3 regions of the Pseudomonas sp. H1_G08 genome follow, and region 3 is predicted to be linked to each of the others. Evidence: predicted binding sites of a transcription regulator. Region 3 holds the regulator's gene; each other region holds the start of a gene.
The links. Region 3 encodes FliA, which starts transcription of late flagellar genes. Its sites were predicted from a motif close to CTAAAGTTTNNNNNNNNNNNGCCGNTAA; they were not measured.
Positions count from the first base shown of each region.

Region 1 (10,674 bases), 2.8 Mb from region 3:
TTCAGCGCATCTGAATCTCGGCCGGATTGCCGAAGAACGCAATGACCCGCAAGGCGCGCTCATCGAATACGCCCAGGTCGGCCCGGGCAATGACTATCTGCCGGCACAGCTGCGTCAGGCCGATATCCTGATGAGCAACGGCAAAACCGTCGAAGCGCAGAGCAAGCTGGCGGCCGAGCGTGACGAGCAACCGGATTACGCGATCCAGCTGTATCTGATCGAGTCGGAAACCCTGTCGGCCAATAAACAGGACGACAAGGCCTGGAAAGTTCTGCAACAAGCGCTGCAGAAATACCCGGACGATCTCAATCTGCTCTACACCCGCGCCATGCTCGCGGAAAAACGCAATGATCTGGCGCAAATGGAGAAAGACCTGCGCCTGATCATCAAGCGCGACCCGGACAACGCCATGGCGCTGAATGCGCTGGGCTACACCTTGTCCGATCGCACCACCCGCTACGCTGAAGCAAAAACGCTGATCGAGCAGGCGCACCAGATCAATCCGGAAGACCCGGCGGTACTCGACAGCCTCGGCTGGGTGAACTATCGCCTGGGCAATCTGGACGACGCGGAGAAATACCTGCGCCAGGCGCTCGAGCGTTTCCCTGACCACGAAGTCGCCGCGCACCTGGGCGAAGTCCTCTGGGCCAAGGGCAATCAGCGCGAAGCCAAACAAGTGTGGGGCAAGTTCCTCAAGGATCAGCCCGACAGCACCATTCTGCGCAGCACCATCAAGCGCCTGACCGGATCCGAGAATCTTTAAACCATGCTTTTGCGCCACGTTATTGTTTTCAGCTTCATCGCCCTGCTCGCCGGCTGTTCGGGTTTCGGCACTCGCGAATCGGTCGAGGGCCACGGCAGCCCGGCCCAGTGGGCGGCGAATAAACAGCAACTGACCGGCCTCGATGGCTGGCAGATCGACGGCAAGATCGGCATCCGCGCGCCGAAAGATTCCGGCAGCGGCACGCTGTTCTGGCTGCAGCGTCAGGACTACTACGACATTCGCCTGTCCGGCCCGCTGGGTCGTGGTGCGGCACGCCTGACCGGGCGTCCGGGCAAAGTATCACTGGAAGTCGCCAACCAGGGCCGCTACGAATCGCAATCTCCTGAAGCCCTGCTCGAAGAACAGCTGGGCTGGAAACTGCCGGTGTCGAATCTGGCCTGGTGGGTTCGCGGCCTGCCAGCCCCGGAAAGCAAGAGTCGCTTGAATCTGGACGCCGACAGCCGTCTGGCCAGCCTTGAGCAGGACGGCTGGAAAGTCGAATACACCGCCTACACCGAACAGAATGGTTACTGGCTCCCCGAGCGCATCAAGCTGCACGGCACCGACCTCGACGTGACGCTGGTGATCAAAACCTGGCAACCGCGCAAGTTGGGGCAATAAAGCATGACCGCTGCACGCCTGACCCTGCCCTCGCCGGCCAAACTCAACTTGATGCTGCACATTCTCGGTCGCCGTGAAGACGGTTATCACGAATTGCAGACGCTGTTTCAGTTCCTCGATTATGGCGATGAAATCACTTTCGCCGTGCGCGATGACGGCGTGATTCAGCTGCACACCGAGTTCGCCGGCGTGCCCCACGACAGCAACCTGATCGTGCGCGCGGCGAAGATGTTGCAGCAACAGTCCGGCTGCGCGCTCGGCATCGACATCTGGATCGACAAGGTGCTGCCCATGGGCGGCGGCATCGGTGGCGGCAGTTCGAATGCGGCGACGACTTTGCTCGGCCTCAACCATCTCTGGCAGTTGGGCTGGGATGAAGATCGTCTGGCGCAACTGGGCCTGTCACTCGGTGCCGACGTACCAGTGTTCGTCCGTGGCCATGCGGCATTTGCCGAGGGCGTCGGCGAGAAACTGACCCCGGTCGACCCCGAAGAACCGTGGTATCTGGTGCTCGTGCCGCAAGTCGCTGTTAGTACGGCAGAAATTTTTTCCGATCCTTTGTTGACACGTAACACACCGCCCATTAAAGTGCGCCCCGTTCCCGAGGGAAACAGTCGAAATGACTGCTTGCCGGTGGTCGCAAGGCGTTATCCAGAGGTACGTAACGCATTGGATTTGTTAGGTAAATTTACCGAAGCAAAGCTCACCGGAACTGGAAGTTGTGTGTTTGGGGGCTTCCCAAGCAAAGCTGAAGCTGATAAAGTCTCGGCCCTTCTGACAGAGACCCTTACAGGGTTTGTAGCGAAAGGAAGCAACGTTTCGATGTTGCATCGCAAGCTGCAAAGTCTGCTCTAAAGGAATCAAGTGCCCGGCACTTGAAAGCAACAGATACAGGGGCGTCGCCAAGCGGTAAGGCAGCAGGTTTTGATCCTGCCATGCGTTGGTTCGAATCCAGCCGCCCCTGCCATTTTCTCTACTCATCCAGGTTACCCTCAGCCTCTAGGTACTGCGCGTGTCCAAGATGATGGTCTTTACGGGGAATGCCAACCCCGATCTGGCTCGGCGTGTCGTACGTCAGCTGCATATCCCTCTCGGTGACATCTCTGTCGGCAAGTTTTCCGACGGCGAAATCACAGCCGAGATCAATGAAAACGTTCGCGGTAAAGACGTCTTCATTATTCAGCCGACCTGCGCTCCGACCAACGATAACCTGATGGAACTGGTAGTGATGGCTGATGCCTTCCGCCGCTCCTCAGCTACTCGTATCACTGCTGTTATTCCTTATTTTGGTTATGCCCGTCAGGATCGCCGTCCGCGTTCCGCACGTGTGGCTATCAGCGCGAAAGTCGTTGCTGACATGCTTACCGTAGTCGGCATCGACCGTGTTCTCACGGTTGATCTGCATGCTGACCAGATTCAGGGCTTCTTCGATATTCCGGTAGATAACATCTACGGCTCCCCGGTTCTGGTGGATGACATCGAAGATCAGCGCTTCGAAAACCTGATGATCGTGTCCCCGGACATTGGTGGCGTCGTGCGTGCACGGGCTGTTGCCAAGTCGCTGGGCGTCGATCTCGGGATCATCGACAAACGCCGTGAGAAAGCCAATCACTCTGAAGTGATGCATATCATCGGTGATGTCGAAGGGCGTACCTGTATTCTGGTCGATGACATGGTCGATACCGCCGGCACCCTGTGCCACGCGGCCAAGGCCCTGAAAGAGCATGGCGCAGCCAAGGTCTTTGCCTACTGCACACACCCTGTGCTGTCGGGCCGGGCCATCGAGAATATCGAAAATTCCGTGCTGGACGAGCTGGTGGTCACTAACACCATCCCGCTGTCCGCTGCAGCACAAGCCTGTGCACGTATCCGTCAACTGGATATCGCACCGGTTGTTGCCGAAGCGGTTCGCCGCATCAGCAATGAAGAATCGATCAGCGCGATGTTCCGTTAAGGGCCCTGCCCTTCGCGAAATGTCTCGTTGACGAAAAGCGCCCCGCCCCGGCATTCCTGTCGGGGCGGGGCTTTTTTGCCCATACCGTGTTCGGCGCTGGTCGCAAACGCCACTCGGTCATGGCTATTTTGGAGATACAAAATGAACGATTTTACTCTGAATGCTGAAGTGCGTTCCGACCTGGGGAAAGGTGCGAGCCGCCGCCTGCGTCGTCTCGCCGCTCTGGTTCCAGCTGTTGTTTACGGTGGCGACAAAGCCCCTGAATCCATCAGCATGCTGGCCAAAGAAGTTGCCAAACTGCTCGAAAACGAAGCGGCTTACAGCCACATCATCGAGCTGAACGTTGGTGGCACCAAGCAGAACGTCATCATCAAGGCGCTGCAGCGTCACCCGGCCAAAGGCCACGTGATGCACGCTGACTTCGTACGCGTTGTTGCCGGCCAGAAACTGACCGCCATCGTGCCTGTACACTTTGTTGGCGAAGAAGCTCCAGTGAAGAAAGGCGGCGAAGTTTCGCACGTTGTTGCTGAAATCGAAGTGACCTGCCTGCCAAAAGATCTGCCTGAGTTCATCGAAGTCGATCTGTCGAAAGCAGAAATCGGCACCATCATTCACCTGTCGGACCTCAAAGCTCCTAAAGGTGTTGAGTTCGTTGCTCTGGCACACGGCGATGACAAGGCTGTTGCCAACGTCCACGCTCCACGTGTTGCTGCAGAACCTGCCGAAGAAGGCGAAGCAGAGTAATTCACTCTGTCATGCCGGAGTGAGCAAGTAACATCGCGGACTGGAACGTAGCGAGAAAGCGGGCGAGAACGCGGAGTTTACATCCATGGTAAATGAGCATTTTTCGTCCACTTTCGCCGCTTTCCCCGATCGCGGCGATGTTATCCACCACTCCAAGGAAGGGCCCCTATCGTGACTGCCATCAAACTGATCGTTGGCCTGGGAAATCCAGGCGCTGAATACGAACAGACCCGGCATAACGCAGGGGCCCTTTTTGTTGAGCGCATCGCCCACGCACAGAATGTGAATCTTGTGGCCGATCGCAAATATTTCGGCCTGACCGGGCGCTACTCGCATCAGGGTCAGGATGTTCGTCTGCTGATTCCCACCACCTACATGAACCGCAGCGGCCAGGCCGTGGCGGCACTCGCCGGTTTCTTCCGCATCAAGCCTGAAGAAATCCTCGTGGCGCATGACGAACTCGACTTGCCTCCGGGCGTTGCCAAGCTCAAGCAGGGCGGCGGCCATGGCGGTCACAACGGGTTGCGCGACATCATTGCGCAACTGGGCAATCAGAATACGTTCTACCGTCTGCGGCTTGGCATCGGCCACCCAGGCGTTGCCAGTATGGTTTCAAATTTCGTCCTGGGTCGTGCGCCACGCGCCGAACAGGAAAAACTCGATGCCAGCATCGACTTTGCCCTCGGCGTGCTGCCGGATATCCTCGCCGGGGAATGGAACCGCGCGATGAAAAACCTGCACAGCCAGAAGGCCTGACTTTTACCCGAGGGGAAACACCATGGGATTCAATTGCGGCATCGTCGGCCTGCCTAACGTCGGCAAGTCCACCCTGTTCAACGCCCTGACCAAATCCGGTATCGCGGCGGAGAACTTCCCCTTCTGCACCATCGAGCCGAACAGCGGCATCGTGCCGATGCCTGATCCACGCCTGGAAGCGCTGGCGGCCATCGTCAATCCCAAGCGCATCCTGCCGACCACCATGGAATTCGTCGACATCGCCGGCCTCGTCGCCGGTGCCTCGAAAGGTGAAGGCCTGGGCAACAAGTTCCTGGCCAACATCCGCGAAACCGACGCTATCGCTCACGTGGTGCGCTGCTTCGAAGACGACAACGTGATCCACGTGTCCAACAGCGTCGACCCGAAACGCGACATCGAAATCATCGACCTTGAACTGATCTTCGCCGACCTCGACAGCTGCGAGAAACAACTGCAGAAAGTCGCGCGCAACGCCAAGGGCGGTGACAAGGACGCCGTGGTTCAGAAGGCTCTGCTCGAGCAACTGATCGCGCACTTCACCGAAGCCAAACCGGCACGCAGCCTGATGAAGAACATGAGCGCGGACGAGAAAGCCGTGATCAAGGGCTTCCACCTGCTGACCACCAAGCCGGTCATGTACATCGCCAACGTGGCTGAAGACGGTTTCGAGAACAACCCGCACCTGGACGTGGTCAAGGCCATCGCCGAAGAAGAAGGCGCCATGGTCGTTCCGGTGTGCAACAAGATCGAAGCGGAAATCGCCGAGCTCGATGATGGCGAAGAGAAGGACATGTTCCTCGAGGCCCTGGGCCTGGAAGAGCCTGGCCTGAACCGCGTGATCCGCGCCGGTTACGAAATGCTCCACCTGCAGACCTACTTCACCGCCGGTGTCGAAGAAGTCCGCGCCTGGACCGTCAAGGTCGGTGCCACCGCACCACAGGCCGCCGGCGTGATCCACACCGACTTCGAAAAAGGCTTCATCCGTGCCGAAGTCATCGCCTACAACGACTTCATCCAGTACAAGGGCGAAGCCGGCGCCAAAGAAGCCGGCAAGTGGCGCCTGGAAGGCAAGGATTACATCGTCAAGGACGGCGACGTGATGCACTTCCGCTTCAACGTCTAAGCAACAGCCGCACAAGAAAAAGCCGCGTTTGATACGCGGCTTTTTTGTGCCCGAAAGATTGTTAAAAGATCGCAGCCTTCGGCAGCCCCTACAGATGTACATCTATCCCCTGTAGGAGCTGCCGAAGGCTGCGATCTTTTGATCTCAAGCTTTTTTAGTACGCGGGAGAAAGATCGCCAACACACCAAACAACGGCAGGAATGAGCAAAGGAAATACACGTACTCAATCCCGTGCACATCCGCCAGATGCCCGAGCAGCGCTGCGCCAATCCCGCCGAAACCAAACATCAGTCCGAAGAAGATCCCGGCAATCATCCCGACATTGCCTGGCACCAGTTCCTGCGCGTACACCACGATCGCCGAGAATGCCGACGCCAGAATGAAACCGATCACCACGCTGAGAATGCTGGTCCAGAACAGATCGACATGCGGCAGGATCAGGGTGAATGGCGCCACCCCCAGGATGGAAAACCAGATCACTGCCTTGCGCCCGATCTTGTCGCCGATAGGCCCGCCGAAGAACGTCCCCGCCGCCACTGCGCCCAAAAACAGGAACAAGTGCAATTGTGAACTCGCCACCGACAGGTCGAACTTCTCGATCAGGTAGAAGGTGAAGTAGCTGGTGAAACTGGCCATGTAGAAATATTTGGAGAACACCAGCAGCCCCAGGACCACCAAGGCACTGGTCACCCTGCCCTTCGATAAGCCGTGCGTCGCGGCTTGGCCGGCCTTGAGCTTGAACAGGTTCAGGTGGTTGGCGTACCAACGGCTGATGCGGTACAGCACGAACAGCGCAAACACTGCGAACAGACCGAACCACGCCACATTGCCCTGGCCGAAGGGAATGATGATCGCCGCCGCCAGCAATGGGCCAAGCGCGGAGCCGGCATTGCCGCCGACCTGAAAGGTCGATTGCGCCAGACCAAACCGGCCGCCCGAGGCCAGCCGGGCAACACGCGAGGCTTCCGGATGAAAGGTCGACGAGCCAATGCCGATCAGCGCCGCCGCCAGCAGAATCAATGGGAAGCTGCCGACCACCGACATCATCAGAATGCCGATCAAGGTACACACCGTGCCTGCCGGTAACAGCCACGGTTTGGGGTGGCGATCAGTGTGATATCCGACCCACGGCTGCAACAGCGACGCGGTCAACTGAAAGGTCAAGGTGATCAGGCCGACCTGGGTAAACGTCAGGCCATAGTTGGCCTTGAGCATCGGGTAGATCGACGGCAGCACCGACTGGATCAGGTCATTGATCAGATGCGCCAGCGCCACCGCGCCGATGATGCGCATCACCAAAGGGCTGCTTTGCGGAGCAGCGGTCGCCGAGGCAGCGGCGGTCTGGACGTTGCTGATAGCCATGGAAAATTCCGGACAGCAGATGGGTGCCCGCAGGCAGGTGCGTCAATGTGCCATTTTTCGGTGCGCCAGCGCTATCCCCTTAGCCAGCTAACTAACCAACATTCCTATCTCGCGTAGGAGCTGCCGAAGGCTGCGATCTTTTGATCTTGCTTCTAAGCATCAAAGTCAAAAGATCGCAGCCTTCGGCAGCTCCTACAGGGGATCGTTGGTGGCGAAGGTGATAGCGCAACGCCATGGTCTGAATCTTGCCTTGCTTCTGCCCTTGAACACGATCGCCTTACAAAGGCGCTCGACAATGGGAAGTTTCGCTACAGAGCCGGCCTACAGAGCGGGCGAGGATGAACTTTCGAGGCCTTTTAGAGGGCACAGGTCGCAGCCGAAAGGTTCGCGATGCACGCCAATGGTGCGTGGTGTCCAGAGGAGTCATGAGGCATGCAGGCTTTCCTTTCACCGGGGATCAAATTGCTGGGGCGGTTTGGCTTCGCAGGTAAATTCCAATTGTTGTTTCTGCTGTTCATTCTGCCGCTGGCCGGCAGCCTGTTGATGATCGGCCATGACTATCGCGAGAAGCTCAATCTGATCTCCGGCGAACGTGCCGGCGTGCGTCAGTTGCTCGCGCTGGATGCGCTGGACAACCTGCTCGCCGCTCAACGCGACCGCGCCGCCCGCTGGCGCGCCACCGAGACCAATCGTCAGCCGACACCGGCCACTCTCGCCGCCATGGCCGCCTTCGACGGCGTGCAACCGGCGGTGCTGCAAGCCACCACGGAGCTGGGCAATGCCCTGAACCAGCAAGGCGCCGACGGCGCAATCCTCGAGCGCTTTCAGGCGCTGCAAACCGCACTCAATGGCCTTGATTCGAAAAGCTTGAGCAGTGTCGGCTGGTGGCCGGACGGTTATGACCGCTTCACCAATGCCTTGGGCGCGCTGCAAGCCTTGCGCGAGCAGATCGTCATGGACAATCGCCTGACCCTTGCACCGTGGCTGGAAACCTACCTGCTGACGCAGATTTCCACGCAGCACGCGCCGGACCTGATCGAGCGGGTCGGCCGTCTCGCCGCAGTCGGCCAGGCTTCGGTCGTCTCCGGTCAGTTCACCCTGCAGAGCCGCCTGCAGTTGCGCGACCTGCGCAGCCGCATTGGTGACGCCCGCGAGCAACTGGTGAAAACCGCCGGCCTGCTGGAGGCGCGTCTGCCAGCCGAGCTGCAAGCTTGGGCCGGCCAGTATCACGACAGCCTGAAACACCTCGACAGCGGCCTGAAAGTCCTCGACGACGGTGTGTTTGGCGGCAGCATCAACCTCAAGCCAGAGGACTTCGAACGCAGCCTCGACGCGCTGCTCACCGACCTCGCTTCCCTGCGCCAGCAATCCCTGGTCGCGCTGGATCAGCGGCTCGATGCGTATTACAGCTCGGCGATCCGCCAGTTCATTGTTGTCGCCGCAATCTTCGGTTGCCTGCTGTTGGCCGCGTTATACCTGTTCGTTTGCCTGCAAGCCTCGATCCGCCGTAGCGCCAGCGGCATCACCTTGCTCGCCGAAGCCTTGCGCGACGGTAACCTGAGCCTGCAAGTGCCGGTGGTGGGGCGCGATGAGCTGGCAGCGATCAGCACCGCGCTCAACGTCGCTGTGGTGCAATTGCGCAGCAGCATGCTCGGCGTCGACCACGAGACCTCGCAGTTGAGCAACGCGGTGCGCAGCCTCAACCAACACTCCAGCGGCGCCCTGAGCGAAGTCGAAGCGCAGCAATTGCAGATCAGCCAGATCGCCGCTGCCGCCACGCAATTGGCCGCCACCTCGCAAGGCGTCGCGCAGAGTTGCGAACAGGCCTCCGGCAGCGCCCAGCAAACCCGGCGCATCGCCGCCGACAGCAGCCGCGACAGCCAACGCACCACGGCGAGCATTCAGCAGCTCAATCAGCGCCTTAACGATACCGCCGCCGCGCTTGGCCGGGTCAGCGAGCAAGGCCAGCAGATTCAACTGGTCGTGGATACCATTCGCGGCGTCGCCGAGCAGACCAACCTGCTCGCGCTCAACGCCGCCATCGAGGCCGCCCGCGCCGGCGAACAGGGTCGCGGCTTTGCCGTGGTCGCCGACGAGGTGCGCAGCCTCTCGCAGCGCACGCAATCGTCCACCGCGCAGATCGCCGGCACCGTCGACAGCCTGCGCGCCACGGTCAACGAAGCGGTAAGCCTGATGGAAGCCGCCTGTGGTCAGGCGCAATCGGATGCCGAAGCAGTCACCGGACTCGGCGAACGCCTGGGAGAAATCGCCAGCGCCGTACAGAGTGTCACCGACACCCTGGCGCAAATCGCCACAGCGGTTGAAGAACAGGCCAGCACTGCCGACGAAGTCAGCGGCAATATCCAGCAGGTCGATCAAGCGGCGGTGCGTTTGCTCGAAGGCGCACGCGCCGTAAACCTCGCGGCGGACACCTTGAGCCAGGGTAGCGAGGCACTGAGCGCCAATACCGCCAGATTCCAACTGCGCTGACGCCCTCCCCGGCCCCGATTTTCGGGGCTGGAGGATAAGCAGTTGAAAACAGGAAGAAATATTTTCGATTTACGCTTGACGCTTTGCCATTTCAGGGGAATAATGCGCGCCACTTGGCTACATAGCTCAGTTGGTTAGAGCATAGCATTCATAATGCTGGGGTCCGGGGTTCAAGTCCCTGTGTAGCCACCAAGTACTAAAAACGGCTTACCGAAAGGTAGGCCGTTTTTTTATGCCTCGAGAAAAGTCCTTTTCCTCCCGCTCCCTGCATGCAATTCAGATGCCTCCGTAAGAAAAAAGTAGATCTCTGGTACGAAACGGATCTTTCGTAGCATCAGCCACCTGTCGCTCTCTCCCCGAATCGCTCCTATACCGACAAGCTCCCCTGGCTCGACTCAGCGCCATACAGGGAGTTGGCATGCCTCAATACAAATACCTTCTCGACGATGACTGGTTATTAAATCCGTATAGCGGTGGCAGGGCCTGGTTTACTTTGCTTCCACCGAAAGCGCCGGAGCCGGTGCACATCGAGAAGGATGAGTGGCCTGCGCCCAAGCCACGCGAAGACAGGGTCTTTGCCAAGTCCTGCACGCCGGACAACTGGTGTCGCACGGACGCTGGCACTGCCGAGGAGCCAGCCAGCAACTTCGGCAAGATCATGGTCGCCGGCGCCATGCTCATGCCCTCCGCCAGTACCGCTGTAGCGACGGCGATAGGTGCCGACCTGGCTTTGGGGCGTCTGGCCGGCGGCGGGATTTTGCAACAGCGCCTGAACTGGGCCATCCGTGGCGCCGGCGGGCCGGCCAGCGTGTTCGTGCTGGGAATGCTGCCGAGCAAAATGGCCGACGGCACGCTTCACAC
Region 1 covers NZ_CP162822.1:3,778,233-3,788,906, forward strand. The annotation lists gene AB4N85_RS17105 (tetratricopeptide repeat protein) at 1-763, shown strand, start outside; gene lolB (lipoprotein insertase outer membrane protein LolB) at 767-1,384, shown strand; gene ispE (4-(cytidine 5'-diphospho)-2-C-methyl-D-erythritol kinase) at 1,388-2,239, shown strand; tRNA gene AB4N85_RS17120 (tRNA-Gln) at 2,277-2,351, shown strand; gene AB4N85_RS17125 (ribose-phosphate pyrophosphokinase) at 2,397-3,338, shown strand; gene AB4N85_RS17130 (50S ribosomal protein L25/general stress protein Ctc) at 3,480-4,082, shown strand; gene pth (aminoacyl-tRNA hydrolase) at 4,254-4,838, shown strand; gene ychF (redox-regulated ATPase YchF) at 4,861-5,961, shown strand; gene AB4N85_RS17145 (MFS transporter) at 6,106-7,323, opposite strand; gene AB4N85_RS17150 (methyl-accepting chemotaxis protein) at 7,756-9,813, shown strand; tRNA gene AB4N85_RS17155 (tRNA-Met) at 9,929-10,005, shown strand; gene AB4N85_RS17160 (S-type pyocin domain-containing protein) at 10,232-10,674, shown strand, end outside.
Region 1: a site for FliA is predicted at 7,562-7,589, ahead of AB4N85_RS17150 (methyl-accepting chemotaxis protein). Genes of this name have one in related genera too.

Region 2 (10,674 bases), 1.3 Mb from region 3:
CAGAAGTAATAGACGGCGGCCGGGAGAACCAGGCCGATGATCCAGGAAATGTCGACATCACCGAGGGCGGCCACCAGTGGGCCGGTGTAGAACTTGGTCGAGATGAATGGCAACTGCACCAGCACGCCGAACACATAGACGCTGATACCGAGCAGGTTCCAGCGGCCGTAGCGACCGTTCGGATCGGCCAGCGCCGGCACGTCATAGCGCTCGCGGGTGATGCAGTAGTAGTCGACCAGATTGATCGCGCTCCACGGGGTGAAGAAGGCGAGCAGAAACAGGATGAACGACTTGAACGCACCGAGGAACGAGTGCTGTCCGAGCAAGGCAATCAGGGTTGCCGCACCGACGATGAACAGCACGAACACCAGCCGTTGCATGCGGGTAACCGTCAGGTGTCCTTTGAAGCCACTGATGATGGTGGCGATGCACATGAAGCTGCCGTAAGAGTTCAGCGTCGAGATGGTCACCTTGCCGAACGCGATACTGAAATACAGCAGCGCGGCAGTGGCGCCGGTACCGCCGAGGCCGACGATGTAGGCGACTTCATGGCCAGCGAATTGACCGTTGGCCGACGCGGCGGCAAATACACCGAGAACCATCGCGACTTGCGCGCCGATCACCGAACCTGCACCAGCGGCGAAAAAGGTTTTCACCGATGAAGTGGCGCTCGGCAGGTAACGCGAGTAGTCCGCCACATACGGGCCGAAAGCGATCTGCCAGGACGCAGCCAGCGACACCGCCAGCAGAAAGCTGCTCCAGCTGAAATGACGAATCTGCAGGAGCGCACCAACGTCGGTCTGGCTCATCAGCCGCCAGAACAGGAACACGAAAGCGATCACGCCAATCACACTGGCGACGCGGCCGATCCAGTGGATTACCCGGTAGCCAAGCACCGTGACCAGCACGATGACGCTGGCGAAAATCAGGATGCCTACACTGTCGCTGACACCGAACAACTGGCCCAGCGCTTGCCCGGACAGCACCGTTCCGGTGGCGGTGAAGCCGAGGTACATCAGGCACACCAGCACGATCGGAATCGCAGCGCCGTAAACGCCGAATTGCACACGACTGGAGATCATCTGCGGCAAGCCCAGTTTCGGTCCCTGCGCGGCATGCAGCGCCATCACACCACCGCCGAGCAACTGACCGATCAACAGACCGATCAGCGACCAGAACACATCACCGCCGAGCACCACGGCCAAGGCCCCGGTGACGATCGCGGTGATCTGCAGGTTGGCGCCCATCCACAGGGTGAACTGACTGAACAGACGACCGTGTCTTTCCGCTTCCGGGATGTAGTCGATCGAACGCCTTTCGATCAACGGAGTACTGCCTGCACGTTCGTTGTTAACCGCCATGATTCAACCTCTGTGGATTGCTATTCGGGTTCACTGAAATTCCTCTGTGGGAGCGAGCCTGCTCGCGAATCGGTGTATCAGGCACAGCAGTAGCGACTGACACGACGCCTTCGCGAGCAGGCTCGCTCCCACATAAAACCAGAGCGTGTTACCCGCCAGTGATCATCGGCAGATTCAGCCCCTGCTCTTTCGCGCAGTCGATGGCGATCTGGTAACCGGCATCCGCATGGCGCATGACGCCAGTCGCCGGGTCGTTATGCAGCACACGAGCAATGCGCTCGGCAGCCTCATCGGTACCGTCGCAGACGATCACCATCCCCGAATGCTGCGAGAAGCCCATGCCGACACCGCCGCCGTGGTGCAAGGAGACCCAGGTCGCGCCGCTGGCGGTGTTCAGCAGTGCGTTGAGCAACGGCCAATCGGAGACGGCGTCGGAACCGTCCTGCATCGATTCGGTTTCGCGGTTCGGACTGGCCACCGAGCCGGAGTCGAGGTGGTCGCGACCGATCACCACCGGTGCCGACAGCTCACCGCTACGGACCATTTCGTTGAAGGCCAGACCGAGCTTGGCGCGCTGGCCCAGACCGACCCAGCAGATACGTGCCGGCAGACCCTGGAAGCTGATGCGCTCGCGGGCCATGTCCAGCCAGTTGTGCAAATGCGCGTCGTCCGGGATCAGCTCTTTGACCTTGGCGTCGGTTTTGTAGATGTCCTGTGGATCACCCGACAGCGCCGCCCAACGGAACGGGCCGATGCCACGGCAGAACAGCGGACGGATGTAGGCCGGCACGAAGCCCGGGAAATCGAAAGCGTTTTCGACGCCTTCTTCTTGGGCCATCTGGCGGATGTTGTTGCCATAGTCGAAGGTCGGAATGCCCTGCTTCTGGAACTCCAGCATGGCTTTGACGTGCACAGCCATCGACTGCTTCGCGGCTTTGATCACAGCGGCTGGTTCGGTCTTGGCGCGGGCGCGGTATTCGTCCCAGCTCCAGCCGGCCGGCAGGTAGCCATTGAGCGGATCGTGGGCGCTGGTCTGGTCGGTGACCATGTCTGGGCGCACGCCGCGCTTGACCAGTTCCGGGAGAATTTCGGCAGCGTTACCGAGCAGGGCGATGGAAATCGCTTTGCCTTCTTTGGTGTATTTGTCGATGCGCGCCAGTGCGTCGTCGAGGTCTTTGGCTTGCTCATCGACGTAACGGCTCTTCAGGCGGAAATCGATGCTGACCTGCTGGCATTCGATGTTCAGCGAGCAGGCGCCGGCCAGGGTGGCGGCCAGCGGTTGCGCGCCGCCCATGCCACCGAGGCCGGCGGTGAGCACCCAGCGGCCCTTGAGGTCAGCGTTGTAATGCTGGCGCCCGGCTTCGACGAAGGTTTCATAGGTGCCCTGAACGATGCCCTGGCTGCCGATGTAGATCCAGCTGCCGGCGGTCATCTGGCCGTACATGGCCAGGCCTTTGGCGTCGAGTTCGTTGAAGTGTTCCCAGCTCGCCCAGTGCGGCACCAGGTTGGAGTTGGCGATCAGCACGCGCGGCGCGTTGCTATGAGTCTTGAATACGCCGACCGGCTTGCCCGATTGCACCAGCAGGGTTTCGTCGTCGTTCAGATTAGTCAGGCTTTCAACGATCTTGTCGTAGCACTCCCAGTTCCGCGCAGCGCGGCCGATGCCACCATAGACCACCAGCTCTTTCGGGTTCTCGGCGACTTCCGGGTCGAGATTGTTCATCAACATGCGCAGCGGCGCTTCGGTCAGCCAGCTCTTGGCGGTCAGCGTGTTACCGCGTGCGGCGCGAATCTGCACGTCACGAAACTTGTTGCTGTTCTGGGTATTGTCAGTCACGAAAAAGACTCCTCAGCGATCAATTCAAACCAACCCTGGCAGTGGGCAGCAGCCTGCGCGCTGTGCTGCGCGACAAGCGAATCAGTGGACGCTGCGGAGAGTCTCGGACGACTCATACGCATACGTCTTTACTTGTACATACAAGCATATGCAATCAAGCGGCCAACTTGCTGGAGGAGTGTTCAGGAAAAATCAGGGGTAGGGCTGGAGAGCGCCTGAATCGAGGGTTCTGGCGTGAATGAAATTTTCTTCGCAGTTATTTTGGGGAGGTTGGGATTGGCTACGACAGCGTGGTTTTGCGCCACGCTGGGGCGTTCGGTAACAAGTTGGTGCGCGGAAGGGAAACAAGAGTGGGGATGGCTTTTGTGGCGAGGAGATTTATCCCCGCTGGGCTGCGCAGCAGACCGCTTTTTTAAATCAGGAATGGGGCCGCTTCGCGACCCAGCGGGGATAAATCCCCTCGCCACAGGGGTGTGTTCAGTTGTGGAGGAGTTCGATCACGCAGCATGCGGCGTTGGTAGAGACTTCGACCAGCCCGCTGTTGCCGTCCAGCTGCAGGCAATCATGCCGACCGAGCTGTGAAACGCCGTCGCCTACACGCACGTCCATCAGCTCACTGACACTGAACACCAGCACTGTCGATGCCGAACTGAAGAACCGCTGCTCGCCGGCCAACCACTGCAACCGCGCGCTGTAACGTTGCGGCGCGTAGATCAGATTGAAGTCGCGAATCGCACCGCCGAGCAAGGTGCAGGACACCTGACTTTCGCCGCTGAAAGCAAACGGGTCCAAGGGTAACAGTGGACGGGTAGCGTCACCGTCGACGCACAGGGTCATGCCGTCGCCCTGCAACACGGTGATCACTCGCTGGTAACCGGCGAATGTCGAGAAACCGCCCGATTCGGTGATGTCGGCAATTGACAGGCGCCAGCCGAAACCGTCCAGGCCAGCGCCGGCATCACGGGTGATTTCCTCGGTGCTGCCGCCGCCGTTTTTCCACGGCATGCGCGGGTAGCCTTCGGCGCGTAGAACCTTTATTTCATTCATTTGTGGAAGCGCCCTTCCAGACGATGGCGGGAACCCGGGTGAATCAAACGTGCCGCCGTCACCGGTTGACGCCCCGACCAAGTCCGCCGACGGATCAGCAGACACGGCTCGCCCTTTTCGATCTGCAGCAACTTGCACTCCGACGGCTCGGCAAGAATCGCTTCGACCACGTGCTCGCCCTCGGTCAGCGGCGCGACCTGATTGAGATAGGCATAGGGCGTTTGCAGGGTGAAATCCTGCTTGAGGTATTCCGGCGCGACCAGGGCGTTGACGAAACGGTCTTCGATTTGCACCGGGATGTCATTTTCGTAATGCACGATCAGTGAGTGGAAGACTTTCTGGCCTTCGCGCATGTCCAGCGCCAGCGCGCGTTCGGAACCGGCGGCCTCTTCTTCGAGGGTGATGACCTGACAGGTGTGGCGATGGCCGCGCGAGGCGATTTCGTCGGCAATGTTATGCACCTCGAACAGCGCAGACTGGCTCTTCGGTTCGGCGACAAACGTGCCCACACCTTGCATGCGCACCAGCAGGCCGTCGGCGGTCATCTCGCGCAGGGCGCGGTTGATGGTCATGCGGCTGAAGCCGAGCTGGCTGACCAATTCGCTTTCCGACGGCACGCGGTAGTGCGGCGGCCAGTTACCGCTGTCGATTTGCTGGGTGATCATCTGTTTGACGCGGGCGTACAAGGGCGCCGGACTGTCGCCCATGTTCGCGGCCAACGGAGAAACTGGAGGCGGAGTCGGCACGGTTGATCCCTGTTCATTGGATGAAAGTGACTAGCTTGCCGGAGTTTACCGGGCAGGCAAACGTCTGTATATGTATATACAAATAACACACGATGGGGTGCCGAACGATGTCCGCCTTCTTTGCCGAACGCGCACTGCTGCCTAACGGATGGGCCAACAATGTACGTCTCGAGGTCAGCGCCGATGGCCTGTTGACCCGAATCCAGGCCGATTCCAGCGCAGACGAAGCCGAGCGGCTGCGCGGGCCGTTGCTGCCGGGGATGCCCAATCTGCACTCCCACGCCTTCCAGCGTGCCATGGCTGGATTGGCCGAAGTGGCCGGCAACCCCAACGACAGTTTCTGGACCTGGCGCGATCTGATGTACCGCCTCGTCGGAAAAATCAGCCCGGATCAGCTCGGCATCATCGCCCGTCAGCTGTACATCGAAATGCTCAAGGCCGGTTACACCTCGGTCGCCGAATTTCACTACGTGCACCACGACAGCAACGGCCAGCCGTATGCCGATCCTGCCGAACTGGCACTGCGCATCAGTCAGGCCGCCAGCGAAAGCGGCATCGGTCTGACCCTGCTGCCAGTGCTCTACAGTCATTCCGGATTCGGCGGGCAGACACCAAACGATGGCCAGCGTCGCTTTATCAACAGCACTGAAAACTATCTGAATCTGCAAGCGCGGTTGCAGCCATTACTGGCGCAGCAAAAGGCGCAATCGCTGGGCCTGTGTTTCCACTCGCTGCGGGCGGTGACGCCACAACAAATCAGCGAAGTGTTGGCGGCCAGTGACAAACAATGCCCGGTGCACATACACATCGCCGAACAGCAAAAGGAAGTCGACGATTGCCTGAGCTGGAGCGGTCGTCGTCCGCTGCAATGGCTGTACGAGAACACTGAAGTCGATCAGCGCTGGTGTCTGGTCCACGCAACCCACGCCAATCCGCAAGAAGTCACGCTGATGGCCAACAGTCGCGCGATCGCCGGGCTGTGCCTGACCACTGAAGCGAATCTGGGTGACGGGATTTTCCCGGCGGTGGACTTTCTTGCCCAGGGCGGGCGCATGGGCATTGGCTCCGACAGCCATGTGTCGCTGAGCGTGGTGGAAGAATTGCGCTGGCTGGAATATGGCCAGCGTCTGCGTGACCAGCGGCGCAATCGCTTGTATGGCGCGCAGCAGCCGATGGTCGGCCGCACGCTGTATGACGCGGCGCTGGACGGCGGCGCGCAGGCGCTGGGTCAACCGATTGGTGCGCTGGAAGTGGGCAAGCGCGCGGACTGGATTGTCCTGGACGGTAGCGATCCGTATCTGGCGACGGCTGCGGGGGACGGGATTCTCAATCGCTGGTTGTTCGCCGGCGGCGATCGCCAGGTGCGCGATGTGCTGGTCAATGGTCAATGGGTGGTGCGTGATGGCCGGCATGCTGGCGAAGAGGAAAGCGCCCGAGCCTTCACCCAGGTCCTGCGCGATCTCTTGGGCTGACCCAAAACCAAACTGTGGGAGCGAGCCTGCTCGCGAACGCGGTGTATCAGTCAATATTCATGTCGACTGATACACCCTCTTCGCGAGCAGGCTCGCTCCCACATTTGATTTGTATAGCGGCTTAATTGGAGGTCTTGGCCATCTGCCGATCCGACGCCCGCCAGATCAGGCGTGTGGTGTCGTAACCCTGTTGACGCGCCTTGCTCAGCAATTCTTCACGCACTACACCGTTGACTGTCGGTGTGCGTGACAGCAGCCACAAGTACTTGCGACTCGGATCGCCGACGATGGCGGTCTTGTAATCGTCGCTGACATACAACACCCAGTACTCGCCCTTCGCCACACCCGGCACCAGGCGCGAGAACCAGTTATCGAATTCGACCCAGAGCTTGTCGGTCTTGCCCGGCACTTGTGGATAAGCCGTGCCCTTGGCTTCTTCCCACTGCCACTCCGGAGTCAGGCAACGGTTGAGCACGCCGACATTACCGTCAGGCTTGAGGGTGTAATGGGCTTCGGATTGCGCGCAGTGGCGCTGGAAGTACATCGGCAAGCGTGCGAGTTCATACCAGGTGCCCTGATAACGCTTGAGATTGACGCTGTTGACGGTCTTGGGCGCCAACGGGTCGACGCCGGAAGTGGCGCAGCCAGCCAGTACCAGGCCAGCAAAAAGGATCAGCAATAACCGCTTCATTTTTTTCTCCGTGGGCGCGAAGCCCCGGTTTACTTCAGGCCTTGGCCGGAAAACATCAGCACTTTGTCACCGGCGTATTGCACGCTGATAAAGCTGTTCTTGTCGCCCCAGGTGCAGCTGGACATACCGAGCGCGCCCGAGCAATCGGTGGGCTTGCCGAGAAGGGTTTCCACTTCGGACTTGGCCATGCCGGCCGAGAGCTTGGAGTAGTTTTCCTGATTGACCTTGCTGCATGCGGCCAACAGCACGCAAAACGACAGCAGGGCGATAGATCGCAGCGACATGGTGAAACTCCTGGAACGAGGGGGGATGGCATGGTGCCAACCAGAAGCTTAGAAGAGAAAAGTGTCATCTGGTTCCGTGACCGAACGCCTATTTATCAGCCCGCCCGTCCGGCTTTTGTCGGTAAATCAAAAACTTTGTGAAGCCGTCGAGCATTTCGTCGACTTTCCCTGCAAACGCCTAATCTTTGGCGCGGCGCGGTCGAAATAAGAGCAGCGCAACGCTGCCGAATATGGCAAATTGCCGCCCTTTCTTGACCAGCCCCTTCGCGGTAGTTCATTCGATGACCAGAAACATGAAATTCAGCCACAAAATTCTGTTGGCTGCCGCCCTTGTGGTGGCCGTTGCGTTCGCCTGTTTCATCTTCTTCAACGACTATCGCCAGCGTCAGGCCTTGAGCAGCAGCACCGAAGCGACCATGCAGGAACTGGGCAGCCTGACCACCAGCAACATCCAGACCTGGCTGGAAAGCCGCATTCAACTGCTGCAATCGCTGTCGCAGCAGGTCACAGTCGACGGCAACGCGCCCGCCAGCCTCAAGCGCATCATCGACCTGCCCGCCTACACCGGCAATTTCCAGCTCAGCTATTTCGGTGGCGCTGACGGCGTGATGTTCTCGGTGCCGGCCGGCAACCGTGCGCCGGACTACGATCCACGCGCGCGCGGCTGGTACAAAGCGGCCAACAGCGCGCAGCAGACCATCGTCACCGAACCGTACATAGCCGCTTCGTCGGGCAAACTGGTCATCACCGTCGCCACCCCGGTGCAGCGTCAGGGCCAAATGCTCGGCGTCGCCGGTGCCGACATCGATCTGACCAGCGTCAGCGCGATCATCAACTCGCTGAACTTCGGCGGCCACGGTCATGCATTCATTGTCAGCGCCGAAGGGAAAATCCTGATTCATCCGGACAGCAAGCTGGTGCTCAAAACACTGGCCGAGGCTTATCCGAACGGTGCGCCCAAAGTCAGCCCGGGCCTGAAAGAAGTCGAGTTCGACGGCAAGACCCAGTTGATTTCCTTCACCCACGTCAACGGCGTGCCATCGGCTGACTGGTACGTGGCGCTGGTGCTCGACAAAGACACCGCGTTCTCGATGCTCAGCGAATTCCGCACCTCGGCACTGATCGCCATGGTCATCGCCGTGTTGATCATCATCGGCCTGCTCGGCATGCTGATTCGCGTGCTGATGCAACCGCTGCTGACCATGGGCCGTGCGATGCATGACATCGCTGAAGGCGAAGGCGATCTGACCAAACGTCTGGTGATTCACGGCAATGATGAATTCGGCGCGCTGGGTACGTCGTTCAACCGCTTCGTCGAACGCATTCATACGTCGATCCGCGAAGTGTCCTCGGCCACCGGCCAGGTCAACGAAGTCGCCCTGCGTGTGGTCGCTGCCTCGAACTCGTCGATGTACAACTCCGACCAGCAGGCCAGCCGCACCAACAGCGTCGCCGCCGCGATCAATCAGCTCGGCGCCGCCGCCCAGGAAATCGCCCAGAACGCCGCGCTCGCCTCGCAGCACTCCAGCGATGCGCGCAGCCTCGCGGTCGACGGCCAGCAGGTGGTGGATAAAACCATTTACGCCATGCAACAACTGTCGGCGAAGATCAGCGACTCCTGCGGCAACATCGAAACGCTGAACAGCAACACGGTGAACATCGGCCAGATTCTCGAAGTGATCACCAGCATTTCCCAGCAGACCAACCTGCTCGCACTCAACGCCGCCATTGAAGCCGCGCGTGCCGGTGAGGCCGGACGCGGTTTCGCCGTGGTCGCCGATGAGGTGCGCAACCTCGCGCACCGCACCCAGGATTCGGCGCAGCAAGTGCAGAAGATGATCGAAGAGCTGCAGGTCGGCGCACGCCAGGCGGTAACCATCATGACCGAGAGCCAACGCGAGAGCGAAAGCAGCGTCGGCATCGCCAACCAGGCCGGCGAGCGCCTGGGCAGCGTGACCCAGCGCATCGGCGAAATCGATGGGATGAACCAGTCGGTAGCCACCGCGACCGAAGAACAGACCGCCGTGGTCGAGTCGATCAACGTTGATATCAACGAGATCAACACGCTGAATCAGGAAGGCGTGGAGAACTTGCAGGCGACGTTGCGCGCGTGTTCGGACCTTGAGCAGCAGGCGGCGCGGTTGAAGCATCTGGTCGGCAGCTTCAGGATCTAAGCTGCAGCCTCAGGCCTCTTCGCGAGCAGGCTCGCTCCCACAGTGGAATGCATTTCAATTGTGGGAGCGAGCCTGCTCGCGAAAGCGGCATAAGCCGCACTGAAGATTCAGAATCTTGAGCCGGGCCTGGACAGGAACTCCAATTCCTCAGACGTAGACTCCCGCCCCAACACCGCATTGCGATGCGGAAACCGGCCAAACCGGGCAATCACCTTCCGATGCCGCTCGGCATAGTCCAGGTTATCGGCAAACACCGCCCGCTCCGACTCTGGCTGTTCAGCCACCAATTCAATAAATCTGGAAACGGCTTCGTTCTGCACCGCGAGGTTTTCGCAGTGTTCGAACACCAGATAAATGAACACACGCTGAATCGGTTTCAACTGCCGATCGAAATCCGCTGCAATGCCTTGCGCGACAAGCTTCTGTGCGCGCAGATCACCCGAAAAGGCTTTGGGAGTGTCGCGATAGATCATGCGCGGCAGCTGATCGAGCAGCAGCACTACCGCCAGCCAGCCTTCGGGACATTGCGTCCACTCAGTCAATTCGCCGGCCAGGGCCTGATCGACAAAGACCCCGAAACGCGTCTGCGCTTCGAGGTCTTGGCTGTTTCGCTTGCCGAACCACAACTTGCCCTTTTCGGCCGCTACTTCGCTGGCTGATTCGGCGTGTCCGAACCACCAGTCGAGTAACGGCTGCCAGGGCGCGTGCATGGTTTATTCCTTGTGGTAGGCCGTGGCGCGGGCGACTTCTTCTTTCGAACCGAGGAACACTGCAACGCGCTGGTGCAGGCCTTCCGGCTGGATGTCGAGAATGCGCTGGTGACCGTCGGTGGACGCGCCGCCGGCTTGTTCGACAAGGAACGACATCGGGTTGGCTTCATACATCAGGCGCAGCTTGCCCGGTTTCGACGGCTCGCGGCTGTCGCGCGGGTACATGAACAGACCGCCGCGGGTCAGGATGCGGTGGACGTCAGCGACCATTGCCGCGACCCAGCGCATGTTGTAATTCTTCTTCAACGGACCTTCTTCACCGGCCAGCAGCTCGCCGACATAGCGCTGTACC
Region 2 covers NZ_CP162822.1:5,190,362-5,201,035, reverse strand. The annotation lists gene AB4N85_RS23620 (purine-cytosine permease family protein) at 1-1,361, opposite strand, end outside; gene hutU (urocanate hydratase) at 1,510-3,198, opposite strand; gene AB4N85_RS23610 (HutD/Ves family protein) at 3,676-4,245, opposite strand; gene hutC (histidine utilization repressor) at 4,242-4,952, opposite strand; gene AB4N85_RS23600 (formimidoylglutamate deiminase) at 5,099-6,463, shown strand; gene AB4N85_RS23595 (lipocalin family protein) at 6,585-7,154, opposite strand; gene AB4N85_RS23590 (hypothetical protein) at 7,184-7,438, opposite strand; gene AB4N85_RS23585 (methyl-accepting chemotaxis protein) at 7,720-9,612, shown strand; gene AB4N85_RS23580 (DUF924 family protein) at 9,720-10,322, opposite strand; gene AB4N85_RS23575 (class 1 fructose-bisphosphatase) at 10,326-10,674, opposite strand, start outside.
Region 2: a site for FliA is predicted at 7,617-7,644, ahead of AB4N85_RS23585 (methyl-accepting chemotaxis protein). Genes of this name have one in related genera too.

Region 3 (10,674 bases):
CGATTCAGCGTTCCATTGGCTGAGGCCTTGCAGGCGAAGATCAAAGTGGGCGGCGAAGTCGAGTTCGAATTGCCCAGGACCAAAAATGGGAAAGTGAAAATCCTTCGGTATTGACCGGCAGTTTGCCCTCATCGCCAAACACCTGAAAAAGAAAACCGCCGTCCCGATGATGCGCAACGGCGGTTTTTTTGGGCGATTATTGCCTGTCAGTAGCCTTCGCGAGCAAACTTGATTCCACTTGTAATGCGATCAACCGTCGAAAGTGAGCCTGCTCGCTAAGGGGTCATCCCGGTCAGGAAAACAACCAAGTTCAAGCCCCGCTGTTCTAGATCACTGGTTAAATAAATCCGTTCCCTTTACTCCTGTCCCCTTTTCTCTCAATTCTGATGAGGCGAAGCGTCGACTCACTACCGCAAACACAAGACAGTGTGTCCAGGGCTAGAATGATAAGCATGCTCTCTCCACCCGTGTCCTTCGTTGTACAACCCCCAATACAAACTAACGTCTGAGCGAATTCCATAGGCAGCGGGCTGAGTCACAAAAAATTTAGTTCGGAACAAAACCAGGTCTGACGTTTTTACAGCACGGCCATTCGCATTGACCCACTGATCAATCTTTGAATCAGCTATAAGTGATGGTGAGACAATGCATTGTTCGACGTTGCTTACAGAAACAGAAATTGAGGCATGTTGGCCTGAGCTATCTCTTACATTGATGGTGGTGCTGCCATTACCTTCACTCCAGATTAACCCGACGTCATTGACGTTTGCGATTTTTGGATTATCCGATTGATAAGTAATTTGACCCACTCCTCCTGACGCTTGACGATTTGCTGAGGCTCCAGACGGATGAACACCCGTAAGGCGCCATCTATCGATGTACTGACCACTGGTATTCACGATTGACACTGTCCTGCCTGACAACTCTAAAGGTGAATCATCTATGATGAGTTTTGCACGTACCTTGAGGCCTACATTTAGACTAGGGAACAGAGTAGCGTCGTTTTTGTCCCCGTTGGTGCTGAATCCAACACTAATGTCCACGCGAAGAGATCCATCAACAAGGCGGTCTAGTTCCGAACGCAAAAGCGTTCTGCTCAATTTACCTGGCATTTCAATTTCAATTCCATTAGCCAACGAAATTTCGTAGTCCGATCCATCATCTTTTTTTCCTACGCAAAGCAGCCAGAACTTTTGTCCCTTTGCCATGGCTGTCCAGGTATCGACTGTCACAGTCGCATCGCCATCAAAAGTCGATAAATCAAGTACTTTTCCTTCGTCCGGCCCAATTGCTTGGAGAATTACGGGTGTCGGCAAACGCGGGTCTCCATCAGCGATTGTCATGACATCAAACCTGACTGTTGGTGATTCTCCAGCCGGAACTCCGGTACGAATCAAATCCCACCGCAACTCAATCGCCTTGCCATGCCAAGCCGCCAGAAACGCAGCGCTCAATGAAATCTCTGCAATCCCACCAACAAAATCCACCACCGGAAACGGCGGCGCACCGGCCGGCGCGTTCACCTGGACGAATTGAGCTTTATCGTCTTTCTCTGCTGCGAAGCCTGTTATCTGAAGCTTCACTCCATCCGGATTAGCCAAAACGTCAATCGGCACTGTGGGCGGGTTCAAGGTCGGGGGTGGCAGGTCAAGTTGCAGGCCAATGACGGTATACACCTGATCCGGAAACCGCGTGGCGCTAGCGAAGTCATTGCTCTTGTCCTCCGATACCCAGAATTCCAGTTTCAACAGCGATCCTTCTTTCAATTCTTTCAGAAAAGCTATGAGCAGCGGTTTATCCCAGAACCCCTGACTGACCCAGGTCGCATTCACCTTGTGGGTGTCACCATTCCAGAATTGCAGGACGTGCGCCGAGCCGTCGGGTTTCTGGCCGGTGAGCTTCAGCCACACCTGCTGACCGACCTGGATCCCCGTCCAGTTGCGTGCTCGTAGCGTGGCGTCCTGGCCCCTCAGTGCGGCCACGTCGAGCATGCCGTCCACGGCCTCAGCGATTATCGGCGAGTTGTACACCTTCTGATTGGCGGTGATAGTGATCGGGGTCGTCGCCGACTCATTGTTGTTGGTCAATTGATCGCGCACCCTGGCGAAGACCGAATGGGTGCCGTCGCCTATCAACTGCAATTCTGCAGCCGTCAGGGTGTGGTTGATCGGGCTTGTGGGGTTGGGAAATGTGATGCTCCAGGTGCCTATGGTGAGCGTCACCGTGTCGTGAGGCCGTGGGTAACCGACGGTGATCGTGATGACCGCCGTCTGCCCCGGTACGACGCTGGGTGGATGGCTGACGGTGACGGTAGGCGCCGGGTTGTTGTAGAGCAGCTTGAGTGTGGGTGAGTCGGCGTCGTTACCGCTGGCTCGGGTCACTCTGTAGTGGACATCGTTGACACCGTTTGTGAACCAACTCGCCGGCACGCGCAAAAGAATGCGTTCCTGCTCCTCACCGGGATAGATGGTTTTGCTGATGCCGGTGCTGACTTCGTTGACAAAAATAGTCACGACGTCATAAGCCGCCATGACCCAGTTCCGCAAGCCGGTTATGGGGTCGATGACAAGTTCTACGCCAGAAGGAGTGAATGCCGAGAGAGGAAGGCCGCCATCGGCAGTACCTGGAGGCAGCACCGGTGTTATCCATTGCGGGGGGTACACGGGATACAAGGCCAGGGCAGCGTTGGCTTCGGTTGAATGGACTTGAACGCTCATTCTGTTCTCCTCGAACACTGGTGATGAACAATGGCAGGCAAGGTTCATCACAACGCAGAACGAGGCGTCCGTCACCTGTCAGATCTGACAGGTGGGGACGGTTTTCCGACCAATGGTATCGCTGAAGGGGTGGGCGCTCCTGCGCCGCCGAGAGGCCTAGCTCGCGCAAGCTGCACTCGACAGGATCTTCAGCCGCTGCAAGATTTGCATCCAAGAAGATCAAAATGTGGGAGCGAGCTTGCTCGCCAAAAGGCCGGCTCTCTCACTCGAATCACTCAGCCGAACCGCATCATCCAGGCAACTCCAGATTATCCAGCACCCGATTTACCGCCAGTTCCCCGAGCATGATCAGTTGCGCAATCCCCATCAGCGTTCGGCGCTGCGATGGTTTGACCAGCCCGGCGAATTCCTGGGCGATGGTTTTGGCCGAGGCGAGGGTTTCGCAGGCGTTGGCCAGGAGGTCTTCGTTTTTGGTGTCGGCGGTGACGGCGTACATGGCGCGGGGGCTGAAGGGTGGTGGGGTCGAGCCGGGTGGGCAGAGGTAGTGGTCGAGGGCGCGATCGGCGGCTTCGTGGAGTTTTTTTGAATCGAGGGATTCGTAGGGGGAGGTGGGGGCGGATTCGGGCGGGTTGGGTGTTGGTTTGATCATGGTGAAGCTCCTTTGAAATGGAGCCGCGACAACCTGTCGCTAAACAGGGAGGGTGGCGGCTGTACGCGGGTTAGCGAACCGGTCAAAGGCACCCGGCAGACCCGAAGGTCTCCCGCATACAGCCACCATGACGAAATCGCGAAAATACAGATCCGCAACGAAGCCTGGAACGCTGATGCACCTTTGACTTGAGTTCGAGTCGCTAAACCCGATCGCTGATTCGTCAGCGACCGGACCACAATAGAATCCGACCCCAAAGCGCACAAGCCGGCGGATTCTGGCTTGGCTGTAGGCAATGGCGCAAGGATTTGTAGCCTTGAGACCGTGTCTGCTGGTGTCTTGTAAACAGCTTCGTTTAAATCGAAAAAAATGCGCCGCATTCGAAGGCCTCTTCGCGAGCAGGCTCGCTCCCACAGGGGCCGTATTCCAAATGTCCGATTGGGAATGCATGTCAAACTGTGGGAGCGAGCCTGCTCGCGAAGGGGCCAGCCCAATCAGCCGATAAATCCCAAGTAAAACCGCTCTATTTCATTCCCCGGCAAAAGTTGGAAAGCTTCTTGCAGTAGCCGCCCTGCGCCCGTTCGGGGCGTCAAAAGTTTGCTTTAAAGGAACGGGGAAAACCGGTGGATCGCACTCAGTTATTCAATACAGCACGCACCAACGTTGCCGACCTCAGTCGAGGCAATCTGGGCGTGCCGTTGTTGCTGCTGGTCATGCTGGCGATGATGATGTTGCCGGTGCCGCCGTTCCTGCTCGACGTCTTCTTTACCTTCAACATTGCCCTGTCCATCGTCGTCCTGCTGGTCTGCGTGTATGCGCTGCGGCCGCTGGATTTTGCCGTGTTCCCGACGATTCTGCTGGTGGCGACGTTGCTGCGACTGGCGCTGAACGTGGCCTCGACGCGGGTGGTAATGCTCCACGGTCAGGACGGCCACGCCGCCGCCGGTAAGGTGATTCAGGCCTTCGGTGAGGTGGTGATCGGCGGTAACTACGTGGTCGGTATCGTGGTCTTCGCGATCCTCATGATCATCAACTTCGTCGTGGTGACCAAGGGTGCCGGGCGGATTTCCGAGGTGAGCGCGCGCTTCACCCTCGATGCGATGCCCGGCAAACAAATGGCGATCGACGCCGACCTCAACGCCGGCCTGATCGACCAGAATCAAGCCAAGTCGCGCCGTCAGGAAGTCGCCCAGGAGGCGGAGTTCTACGGTTCGATGGACGGTGCCAGCAAGTTTGTCCGTGGTGACGCCATCGCCGGCCTGCTGATTCTGTTCATCAACCTCATCGGCGGCATGGCCGTGGGTATCTTCCAGCATGGCATGAGCTTCGGCGACGCGGGCAAGGTTTACGCCTTGCTGACCATCGGTGACGGTTTAGTGGCGCAATTGCCATCACTGTTGTTATCTACAGCAGCGGCGATCATGGTGACCCGTGCTTCCGGCTCGGAAGACATGGGCAAGCAGATCAATCGCCAGATGTTCGCCTCGCCGAAAGCACTGGCCGTGGCCGCTGGTTTGATGGCGGTGATGGGCCTTGTGCCGGGCATGCCGCACTTCTCCTTCCTGAGTATGGCGGCGCTGGCTGCGGGCGGCGCTTACCTGTTCTGGAAGAAGCAGAACGTTGCCAAGGTTGTGGCGCTGGAAGAGGTCAAGCGTCAGCAGGAACTGCTGCCGTCACCGGCCCGCGCCATGGAAACCAAAGAGCTGGGCTGGGACGACGTGACGCCGATCGACATGATCGGCCTGGAAGTCGGCTATCGCCTGATTCCGCTGGTGGACCGCAATCAGGGTGGGCAATTGCTCGCGCGGATCAAGGGTGTGCGCAAGAAACTCTCGCAGGATCTGGGCTTTCTGATGCCGACCGTGCATATCCGCGACAACCTCGATCTGGCGCCGAGCGCGTATCGGCTGACGCTGATGGGCGTGATTCTCGCCGAGGCCGAGATCTACCCGGATCGCGAACTGGCGATCAACCCGGGTCAGGTCTACGGCTCGCTCAACGGTATCAACGCCAAAGATCCGGCTTTCGGCCTGGAGGCGGTGTGGATCGAAATCAGCCAGCGCGCCCAGGCGCAATCGCTCGGCTACACCGTGGTCGATGCGAGCACCGTGGTCGCCACGCACTTGAACCAGATTCTGTACAAGCACTCCAGTGAGCTGATTGGCCACGAGGAAGTGCAGCAACTCATGCAATTGCTGGCCAAGAGCTCGCCGAAACTGGCGGAAGAGCTGGTGCCGGGCGTGGTTTCGCTGTCGCAGTTGCTCAAGGTCCTGCAAGCGCTGCTCGCCGAGCACGTGCCGGTGCGCGACATTCGCAGCATCGCCGAAGCGATCGCGAACAACGCTGCCAAGAGTCAAGATACCGCCGCGCTGGTCGCCGCTGTGCGGGTCGGCGTATCCCGTGCAATCGTCCAAAGCATTGTAGGCACTGAGTCCGAGCTGCCTGTAATCACATTGGAACCAAGGTTGGAACAGATATTGCTCAATAGTCTGCAGAAGGCAGGACAAGGCTCGGAAGAGGGCGTTCTGCTGGAGCCGAGCATGGCCGAGAAGCTGCAGCGTTCGTTGATCGAAGCGGCCCAGCGTCAGGAAATGCAAGGCCAACCGGTGATCCTGCTGGTAGCCGGCCCGATTCGCGCGATGCTCTCGCGCTTCGGCCGCCTCGCAGTGCCAGGCCTGCATGTGCTGGCCTACCAGGAAGTACCGGACAACAAGCAAGTGACCATCGTTGCGACAGTAGGGCCCAACGGCTGAGGTAGTGGTTTATGCAAGTTAAGCGTTTTTTTGCCGCCGATATGCGTCAGGCCATGAAGCTGGTTCGCGATGAGCTGGGCGCTGATGCCGCCATCATCGGCAACCGCCGCATTGCCGGCGGCGTCGAGTTGACGGCGGCTCTGGATTACAAACTGTCGGCGCTGGCGCCACGGGTTCCGAACATGGAACTCGAAGACGAGCTGCGCAAGACCCAGTCGCGCATCGTCACCGCCCAGGCCGAGCTGAGCCTGCGTGGCGAAGCCGACGGCAACACCAATCAGCAGTTGTTCGCCGGGCTGCCGTTGACCGCAGGCCTGCCGCTGACCGCCGCCGAGCCGCTGAGCGAGCCGACCTACGCCGCACCGACGCGCCCGGCCGCAGCGCCTGCGCAGGCCTCGGCGGGCGTCGATCCGCGTGCGCTGGATTCGATGCGTTTTGAATTGAACAGCCTGCGCGAGCTGATGGAAGTGCAACTCGGCACCCTGGCCTGGAATCAGCTGCAAGGCAGCCGTCCGGCCCAGGCCAATCTGTATCGCCGTCTGCAGCGCATCGGCCTGTCCGGCCCGCTGTCGCGCGATCTGTTGGCGATGATCACCGATATCGAAGAACCCCGTCAGGCCTGGCGCATGCTGCTGGCGCACCTGGCGCGGATGATTGCCGTACCGGAAGTCGAGCCGCTGGAAGAGGGCGGTGTGATTGCCATGGTCGGCCCGGCCGGCATGGGCAAGACCACCACGCTGGCCAAGCTTGCCGCGCGTTATGTGCTCAAGTACGGCGCGCAGAACGTTGCGCTGGTGAGCATGGACAGCTTCCGCATCGGCGCGCAGGAACAATTGAAAACCCTCGGGCGCATCCTCAACGTGCCGGTAACGCACGTCGATCCGGGTCAGTCGCTGGTGCAGGCATTGGATCCACTGCTACGCAAACGCGTGGTTTTGATCGATACTGCCGGCCTGCAAGCCAGTGATCCGGCGTTGCGCATGCAGCTTGAGAGCCTGGCCGGGCGTGGCATTCGCTCAAAAAATTATCTGGTCCTGGCAACCACCAGCCAGAAACAGGTTCTAACCGCCGCTTATCACAGTTACAAGCGTTGCGGGCTGGCCGGCTGCATCCTGACTAAACTGGATGAAACGGCCAGTCTCGGCGAAGTGTTGAGCCTGGCGATCAGTCATGAATTGCCGGTCGCGTACCTGACCGATGGCCCACGGATTCCGGATGATCTGCATCTGCCGCGTCGTCATCAATTGGTCAGCCGCGCCGTCAGCGTGCAAATGCAGGAAGAACCCAGCGAAGAAGCCATGGCTGACATGTTCGCTGATATCTATCACAGCCCGACCAAGCAGGTTGGCTGAGGTAATCATGAACAGTTTTTGTACCTACATCGATGGTCTGCCACGCATTGTTCCGATCAGGAACGCGCAGCCAGTAATGTGGCCTCCGTCTATGCAAGACAAGGTAAAGAAATAACATGGGCAGCATGCATCCCGTACAGGTGATCGCGGTGACCGGCGGCAAAGGTGGCGTCGGCAAGACTAACGTGTCAGTGAACTTGTCGCTGGCGCTGGCAGAGCTTGGCCGTCGGGTCATGCTGCTGGACGCCGACCTGGGCCTGGCGAACGTCGACGTTCTGCTGGGGCTGACACCCAAGCGCACACTGGCCGACGTTATCGAAGGCCGTTGCGAACTGCGCGACGTGCTGTTGCAAGGCCCGGGCGGGATTCGCATCGTGCCGGCGGCCTCCGGCACGCAGAGCATGGTGCACTTGAGCCCGGCGCAACACGCCGGCCTGATCCAGGCGTTCAGCGACATCGGCGACAATCTCGACGTGCTGGTGATCGACACCGCTGCGGGTATTGGTGACTCGGTAGTCAGTTTCGTTCGTGCCGCGCAAGAGGTGTTGCTGGTGGTCTGCGACGAGCCGACTTCGATCACCGACGCTTACGCGCTGATCAAGTTGCTCAACCGCGACTACGGCATGAACCGCTTCCGCGTGCTGGCCAACATGGCGCAGAGCCCGCAAGAAGGGCGCAACCTGTTCGCCAAGTTGACCAAGGTCACGGATCGCTTCCTCGACGTCGCCCTACAATATGTCGGCGCCGTGCCATACGACGAAAGCGTGCGCAAGGCAGTGCAGAAGCAGCGCGCCGTCTACGAAGCCTTTCCCCGTTCCAAGTGCGCACTGGCCTTCAAGGCCATCGCCCAGAAGGTCGATACCTGGCCGCTGCCCGCCAACCCGCGCGGGCATCTGGAATTTTTCGTCGAGCGTCTCGTGCAGCAAACCGCAGGGCCTGTGATATGACCGCCAGTGGCATGAATCTTTACAAAAAGTCGGCGCGTGACGCGCAATACGAATTGATCGAGCGCTACGCGCCACTGGTCAAGCGCATTGCCTATCACTTGCTGGCGCGCCTGCCGGCCAGCGTGCAGGTCGAAGACCTGATCCAGGCCGGGATGATCGGTTTGCTGGAAGTCTCGACCAAATACGACGCCAGCAAAGGCGCCAGTTTCGAAACGTACGCGGGCATTCGAATCCGCGGCGCGATGCTCGATGAAGTGCGCAAAGGGGATTGGGCACCACGCTCGGTTCACCGTAATACCAGGATGGTCAGCGACGCGATTCGCTCGATTGAAGCTAAAACCGGCCGTGACGCTAAAGATCACGAGGTTGCGGCCGAACTCCAATTGAGTCTCGACGATTACTACGGGATTCTGAATGACACCTTGGGCAGTCGCCTGTTCAGTTTCGACGACCTGTTGCAGGACGGCGAACACGAAGGGCTGCACGAGGATGGCGCCAGTGCTCATATGGAGCCGTCACGCGATCTGGAAGATGAACGCTTTCAGGCGGCGCTGGCGGACGCGATTGCCAATTTGCCGGAGCGTGAGCGACTGGTGTTGGCGCTGTACTACGACGAAGAGCTGAACCTCAAGGAGATCGGTGAAGTCCTTGGCGTCAGTGAATCGCGGGTCAGCCAGTTACACAGCCAGTGCGCGGCCCGTCTGCGGGGGCGTTTGGGGGAGTGGCGAGCGCGCTGAAGGCAGTGTGGGGACACTGCGAAACGAGGCTGGTGCGGTGATGAACGGCGCCGGTCTCGATCCGTTGTGCTCCAGACAAACTTTAAGTGCTGCGCCGATTGATTGAAGTGGCGCGTCCAGGTGCTGGGCGCGTTTAAGACTGCTTGGAGGTCGAATTGAACAAAGACATGAAAATCCTCATCGTTGATGACTTCTCAACGATGCGGCGGATCATCAAGAACCTGCTGCGCGATCTTGGGTTCACCAACACCGTCGAGGCCGACGATGGCACCACTGCCATTCCGGTGCTCAACAGCGGCAGCATCGACTTTCTGGTAACGGACTGGAACATGCCGGGCATGACCGGTATCGACCTGCTGCGTCACGTGCGCGCCGATGAGAAACTCAAGCACCTCCCGGTGTTGATGGTGACTGCTGAAGCCAAGCGCGAGCAGATCATCGAGGCCGCTCAGGCCGGTGTGAACGGTTACGTAGTCAAACCTTTCACGGCTCAGGCGTTGAAAGACAAAATCGAGAAGATTTTCGAACGCATCGGCTGATGAATGCGCGGGGGAGCTATGGAGCATAACGAATCATCACAGGGCGATTTCGAATCGACCCTGAAAAAACACGCGGTCGAACTGGTCGAGAGCCTTGAAAAAGGCAAGTTCGGCGACGCGGTGCAACTGATCCATGAGCTCAATCAGACCCGTGACCGCGGCCTGTATCAGGAAGTGGGCAAGCTCACACGTGAACTGCACAGTGCGATCGTCAATTTCCAGATAGATCCGCACATGCCGCAGGCCGAGGAAGTGTCGCAAATCACCGACGCCACCGAACGCCTGGGCTATGTGGTCAAGCTGACGGAAGCCGCGGCCAACCGCACCATGGATCTGGTGGAAAGCGCCACGCCGGTGGTCAACAGTCTCGCTGATGAAGCGCAGACGTTGAGCGCCGATTGGGGCCGCTTCATGCGTCGCGAGGTCGGGGCTGAAGAGTTCCGTGAACTGGCGCGCCGGGTCGACGGTTTTCTGTCACGCAGCAGCACGGACAACCGTGCGGTGTCGAGCAACCTCAACGACATCCTGCTGGCTCAGGATTACCAGGACCTCACAGGTCAAGTGATCAAGCGTGTGACCCAACTGGTCACCGAAGTCGAAAGCAATCTGCTCAAACTCGTGCTCATGGCCAGTCAGGTCGACCGCTTTGCGGGCATCGAACATGACCGCGCCGCAATGCTTGCTGAAAAAGATCCACAAAAACATCTCTCGCAGGGTGAAGGTCCGCAGATTCATGCCGATAAACGAGAAGACGTTGTGTCCGGTCAGGACGATGTGGACGATTTGTTATCCAGCCTTGGATTCTAGAGTTTCGGAATTCGGGTTTTTTGGGTTTTTAGACCTGTAGGAGCACCCCATTAATGAGCTTCGGCGCCGATGAAGAGATCCTTCAGGATTTCCTGGTTGAGGCCGGCGAGATTCTTGAGCAACTGTCCGAACAACTGGTCGAGCTGGAAAGCCGTCCGGATGATGCAGATCTG
Region 3 covers NZ_CP162822.1:636,846-647,519, forward strand. The annotation lists gene AB4N85_RS02940 (Ig-like domain-containing protein) at 408-2,717, opposite strand; gene AB4N85_RS02945 (DUF6124 family protein) at 3,007-3,366, opposite strand; gene flhA (flagellar biosynthesis protein FlhA) at 3,990-6,119, shown strand; gene flhF (flagellar biosynthesis protein FlhF) at 6,131-7,471, shown strand; gene fleN (flagellar synthesis regulator FleN) at 7,588-8,418, shown strand; gene fliA (RNA polymerase sigma factor FliA) at 8,415-9,155, shown strand; gene AB4N85_RS02970 (chemotaxis response regulator CheY) at 9,323-9,694, shown strand; gene AB4N85_RS02975 (protein phosphatase CheZ) at 9,713-10,501, shown strand; gene AB4N85_RS02980 (chemotaxis protein CheA) at 10,555-10,674, shown strand, end outside.